Regions from separate parts of the Alkalihalobacterium alkalinitrilicum genome, predicted to be linked through region 2. Evidence: riboswitches for the same ligand, from Rfam matches in the RefSeq annotation. Region 2 holds a riboswitch; the other holds the start of a gene.
What was found. Region 2 has a riboswitch for cyclic di-GMP ahead of BK574_RS08000 (methyl-accepting chemotaxis protein). Riboswitches for the same ligand answer to the same signal wherever they lie in the genome.
Positions count from the first base shown of each region.

Region 1: it holds a riboswitch for cyclic di-GMP, as region 2 does, so the genes downstream of both, BK574_RS20225 (EAL domain-containing protein) here and BK574_RS08000 (methyl-accepting chemotaxis protein) in region 2, are expected to answer to the same signal.

Region 1 covers NZ_KV917368.1:4,176,475-4,179,666, forward strand. The annotation lists gene BK574_RS20220 (PilZ domain-containing protein) at 63-599, opposite strand; gene BK574_RS20225 (EAL domain-containing protein) at 639-1,355, opposite strand; cyclic di-GMP riboswitch class I at 1,431-1,514, opposite strand; gene BK574_RS20230 (DUF1659 domain-containing protein) at 1,899-2,105, shown strand; gene BK574_RS20235 (DUF2922 domain-containing protein) at 2,140-2,355, shown strand; gene BK574_RS20240 (YvrJ family protein) at 2,427-2,606, shown strand; gene BK574_RS20245 (hypothetical protein) at 2,925-3,192, shown strand, end outside.
Region 2 covers NZ_KV917368.1:1,709,139-1,712,330, reverse strand. The annotation lists gene BK574_RS08005 (2,4'-dihydroxyacetophenone dioxygenase family protein) at 201-689, shown strand; cyclic di-GMP riboswitch class I at 871-958, shown strand; gene BK574_RS08000 (methyl-accepting chemotaxis protein) at 1,163-2,899, shown strand; gene BK574_RS07995 (Rrf2 family transcriptional regulator) at 3,099-3,192, opposite strand, start outside.

The DNA.
Region 1 (3,192 bases), 2.5 Mb from region 2:
CTAATTTGGGAGTGGATAGGATGGTTACTTCGTATGAGTTTCTCTGACTAACATTAGCGAATTTAAAGCACCATTTTCTGTCTTCTTTGTAATTCAATTTTATTAAGTAATAGATTCAGATGCTTCTGTTCATCTTTACTAATATCAATAAATTGAACACCGTAGATGAATGTGTCTTTTTGTAAATATTCCTCTTTACGTATGAATTGTGCTTTTAATGTAAAAGGAATGTTTTTGATAGAGAAAGTAATATTGAAAACAATTTTTTGTTTGACGGGTAAATTATATGGACATGTAAATTTCAGTCCACTAACACTGATATCTTGTATTTTCCCAGTAAACTTTTTATGTTTTAATTGTTCAAGTTTTTTATTTTCAAAATATAAAAATTCACTTACACAATCTTCTGTAAGGGTAACTCTAAAATGTTTTCGACGATTGAGGTTTAGGTTCACCTGGTATGACGCTGTTTTTCTTTGATCATTAATCAAGTTGTTGTTGTCGACGTTCATGGGGGTTACTCTGTTCATTTCAATTTTTTTATTCTGTACAAATAAGATGGATAGAGTAGCTATAAATAATACTATTAACAGCAGCATTATAATTAGCTCCAAATCAAGATATATCATAGCTGTACCTCATATAATCTGTTCTAGTAATGAAGGCTTTCCTAATATGAAGCCTTGACCATACTGGATATCTAATGTTTTAGCTACAGCTAATTCGGAAGGAGTTTCAATACCTTCTAAAATCACTGAACAATCGTTTTGTACAGAATAATTATTCAATAGTTGAATATAGGACTGTTTTTTCTTTGAAAGGTGTAAATCTTTTGAAAAGTAGCGATCTAACTTCAGAAAATCTGGATCTAACTCGACGATGCTTTGGGCATTAGAATATCCCTTTCCTGTATCATCGATAGCAATCAAAAAACCAAAATTCTTTAAAACAGCTATTTTTTGCTTCAGTTCGTCCATTTTGTTATTAATCTCAGATTCTGAAAGTTCTAAAACAATTTGTTGACTAAGAAGGACATCTTCAGCGATAATTTTATTAAGAAAAGTTGGGAAATTTGGATGTAAAAGTGTCGATGGAAAGATATTTAAAAACAATTTTCCTTTACTTTTCGTTAAGCCTGCTGAACGGTAGGTGGAAATCGCTTTATGAATGGACCCCGAATCCAATTCATAAAGCTTTTTCTCTTTTCTAGCCTCAATAAACGTAGCTTCAGGATTAGGAAATAGCTTAGATCTTAATAAAACTTCAAATCCCAGTATGCGCCAATTGTTCAAGTCATAAATGGGTTGAAAATGATGATAGAAATTCTCCTCACGTATTAAATTGTTAATTAACACGAGTACGTATCCCCCTTTTTTATGTAAATAAAAAAGATGGAACCCGAAAAATAGGTATCCATCTTTACCAGTTCTTTCGGTAACCCAGCCGTCATAGTATAGTACCTTAGACCTGTGGCTTTGCGTCCTTATTTTTCAATAAGTTTGCCTTTATCTTAAAACTATTATTAATACATGTATTTATGTTTAATACTTTAACCACATTATAAATGAAATAAAAGAACTTTCCAACCAGTATAATACAAATTTTGATAATTTTTTGTGCAATTAGTTCTAAGCTGCCACAGTGAGACCCCGAGATTTGTCGAACATAATCCTTTAATGTTTTCCCGATATATGCGATGAGAACCTGGACTTTCGTTGGAGATTAGACTATATCAAATTACAGGAAGCCACTTTTTCACTTCCTTTTCCTCCTTTATGAACCCTTTTGATAATTACAAATTTATGATTTTTTTAGCAATGTACCTAAAAAATTATTTTTAGGTACATTGTTGTTTTTGTCCCTTTTCCCATATATACATGGTGAAAGGGGGTGAGAACATGCTTACTAATTCTCGCTTAGTGATTGTATTCGAAACAGGGATCAATCAAATCGGTGAGCCGATCTTGAAAACGAAGAGCTTTAACAACATTAAAATGGGGGCAACGAACGAGCAGTTAAAAGCTGTCGCTGATGCGTTAACACCGCTTCAAGGTTGGACACCTTATAAGATGGAACGCAGCAATACGTATAATCTTGAGGCTTAACTTTATGAAATGATGATAGAAAGGAGAGTTTAGGATGACGAAACGACTAGAACTTGTATTTGAAAATGAGCAAGCGAAAACGGTGACACTTTCACTCGACAACCCGGTATATCCAGTTGATCCGACTGCGGTTGGTGCCGCTATGGATGCGATCATTGCAGAAAATGCGTTTACATCAGCTGGTGGAAACTTAGTAGCGAAAAAGAGTGCGCGTGTTGTTGACCGAACAGTGGAAATGATTGAATTTTAATTATTAGCAGGGAAAGGAAGAGGCGAAGTTAGGCCTCTTCCTTTTTTAAATGATGAAGGGAGATTTTGATGATGGAAACGTGGCTACCGCTTTTAAGTGAGTTTGGCTTTCCTGTGATGGTGACTCTTTACTTGTTGCATCGCGTCGAAAAAAAGTTAGACATAGTCAACCAATCGATCGAGCGACTACCCGAAAGCTTAGCAACACTTCAATATTATGGAGGAACGGAGCAGAAGAGAAGTAGTATGTGAGGATGAGTGAACCATCTAGCGTAGGTGCTAGGTGGTTCTCGTCGTTACAAGTCTGTCAAAATTTGATCTTCTATGTCGAGAAATCTTTAAATCATGAAAAGTTGAAAATAAATAAGGTCAAGTTGAAAATAAAAATGCTGTGATCCATCTTCATTCAGTGGTTGCGTAAGTGTTCGTGACTCTCTACTTGCTGCACCGCGTCGAAAAAATAAATGTTCAGGTATAAATAAATAGTCTTAAAGAACTATTACATTTCAAAAGAATGGGATTATAATTATCTAGTCGCGACACAGTTAAATAAGAAGGGAAATTAGAAAAGTGAATAAAAAAATGATTAGTGCAATCATTACTGTGGTGTTTCTAGGTATTAGTGGATATTACTTTTTTCAAAATGCCTCAGGCAATACAGATTTAATGTTAACGTATATTGAGGAAACGAATCACTTAACAGATAATTATAATCTATTACTTTATGAAGAAGAATTGATTGATACAGAAGAGGAATTAGTGACTTTTACTGAAAAGGTACTCCTGCCTTCATTAGATAGTATTATAGCTGAGGCTAAGCAGTATGGAGATAGCATCG
Region 2 (3,192 bases):
ACCCTCTTTCCTTTGATCTACAATCATCATAAACTATTGTGACATATAAATTAAGTGCAAAATTGCAAATGTTGTGCATTGTTGCACAGATTTGGTTGCATTTTTACTGATCATACTGTGTTTCATGGGGTTTTTACTGTTGGCATGAAAGTTGCAATATAGTTGTATACCTTAATTACAAAACAAATGGAGTGATACAAATGGTTAAAAATTTAGAGTTAGATTTTTTCACTGAAAAAGTAGCATTACCTGACAGAGCAATTGATATTGAAAGTATTCCGTGGGTTCCACATAGTGAAGGAGTATGGTTTAAACCGCTACGATTTGATTTAACTACTGGTAATTGGGTTCATTTAACAAAGATGTCAAGTGGTGCGATGATTAGACGCCATAGACATACAGGTGGGCCTGTTCTCGCTTATCCGCTTCATGGAGAATGGTATTATTTAGAAAGAGATTGGGTTGCTAGACCAGGAACATTTGTTTATGAGCCGCCAGGAGATATCCATACGTTAGTAGTGGATAAAGACAAAGGTGAAATGATTACGTTATTCTTCTTAGGTGGGGTCATTCAATATTTAGATGACAATAATAATGTGACTGATCAAGATGATATTTTTCTTCGATTAAAGAAATACACTGATTACTGTGAAGCTAATAATATACCAATCGTAAATTTGACATACTAGTTTCCTATTCGAGGCCCAAGTTTGTAATCTTGCAAACTTGGGCCTCTTTGTAACTTTATAACTAAGGTAGTTTGATATACATTGATTAAAAGAGAGACTAATTACATAAAATCATTGAAAATTTATAATTTTTAAATGATAATAGAACTAGTTAATCAACTCTATACAAATAAATTGAATAATTTGTTAAGGGCAAACCTTTGGAAACAAAGGGACGCAAAGCTTTAGGGGCTAATACAAATTTTTTGTTATGCTAGCCAGTTACCGTTTTATGGAAACATTTTTTAACGGGAATGTTTTTTTATTTTATATTAAGCTACTAGATCCATTCAGTTATTGGGGGTAGGCACTGGGAAAATATAATCGTAACTTATGTCTATTGATAGATAAATTTTGTGAAAACCGCCAATTCATTGGTGTACTTGTGTTTCTATATTAACAAGATATTTAAATATAAAAGGTGGTTTGAGGGTATGCAACTGACAATTCAAAAAAAGCTCTTTTTTATAATTCTTCTTTTGTTAGCGGTTCCAAGTTTAATTATTGGTATTGTTGGCTTTAACTCTGCAAAAAGTAGTCTAAATCAATTAAGTGGAACCATGTTGGAAAATAGTACAAAGCAAGTCGTACATATGATTAGTGCATTAAATAATGAAGTGGATAAAGGAACTTTGTCTTTAGAAGAAGCACAAGAGACAGTTAAAACTTTTATTTTAGGGGAAAGAATGGCTGATGGAACGAGACCTGTAAATACCAATATAGATCTCGGAGAATATGGGTATATTTTTGTAATTGATAACCAAGGAAATGTTCAAACCCATCCATCCCTTGAAGGTGATAATGCTTGGGAGTTTCAAGCAAGTGATGGATCGTATTTTGTACAAGAATTTATTAATGTTGCTGAAAGTGGTGGAGGTTTTGTTTATTATGATTTCCCACATCCAAGTAATCCCGATCGAAATGAAACGAAAATAGGATATTCTGAAATTGACCCGTATTGGGGCTGGGTTATTGTACCAAGTTCATATATGTCAGATTACAACAGTGGTGCTAATCAAGTTTTATATATTCTTCTCATTACATTAGGGTTATCTTTATTAATCGGAACGGTTATTACATACTTATTTTCAAGACATTTATCAAAACCAATCCAAGCATTATCTCAACAGGTGCAAGAAGTGGCATCTGGTAACTTGAGAGTTAGTGAGTTAAACATTAAAAATAAAGATGAAATTGGTTTACTAGCGACTAGTGTAAATAAAATGACGAAAAACTTAAAAGAAATCATTGGTCAAGTGTCTTCTAGCTCTGAGCAAGTAGCATCGACTTCAGAAGAGCTATCTGCAAGTAGTGGGCAAACTAGTAAAGCAACAGAAGAAATTACAGAAGCGATACAGGAAATTTCCAGCGGTGTTGAAAAACAAATGGAAAGTATCGAAGAGATGTCTAATGTTGTAACGCAAATTTCTACTGGAATTGAAGCCATTTCCAAAAATGCAGAAGAGGTCAATCAATCTTCAGAAGAAACAGCGAATACGGCTCAAAAAGGGAAACAAGTTGTATTCCAATCGATGGAACAAATGAACCAAATTAATGCTTCAAGTATAGAAATGGAAAAAGTAATTCAAGCTTTAGGACAAAAGTCTGAGCAAATAGAAAATGTCATTTCAATCATTACTAGTATATCTGATCAAACGAATTTATTAGCCTTAAATGCAGCGATAGAAGCTGCTCGCGCAGGAGAACATGGTAAAGGGTTTGCAGTTGTTGCAGATGAGGTAAGAAAGCTAGCAGAAGAATCTAGTAGAGCGGGTAGTCAAGTAAATGAATTGATTAAAGACATTCAACAAGAAGTAAGTAAAACAGTAGATGCAATGGGTGAAAATGGACGTGCAATAGAAGAGGGGATCACACTAGCAAACCAAGCAGGAAAGGCGTTTGAGGAAATTACAGATGGTGTTGAAAATGTTAGTTATCAATTCCAAGATATTTCAGCTGCGATCCAACAAATCAATACAAGCTCAGAAAGTTTATTAAGAATGGTAGATGGTACGGAACACATTTCAAAAGAAGCGGCAGGTTATGCTCAGAATGTTGCTGCTTCAGCAGAGGAGCAAAATGCGTCTATGGAAGAAATCACTTCTGTTGCTGATACATTAGCCACCATGGGTGAAGAATTGCAAAATAGTGTAAAAAGGTTTAGCTTATAATCATCCTAATAAGTTAAAAGTGAGAACTTCTTAACGAAACAGAGCAAAAAACTAAAATAATAATTATATAAATCTCCTACCGAATTTGATTAAATAGGTAGGAGATTTCTTTTCGACCTTGCTTTAACGAAGTAAAGGATCAATAGTATGCTTCATTCAGCTATGCAAAAAGTAGAATGAAAGCACACGACAGACCGAACTAAACTTTTGGTAATAGCGTCCTCAAGTAATCTTTGTTAATTAATATATCCTCAAGTGTATAACTATCAAGGACTTTTAAGAATGCTTTCATG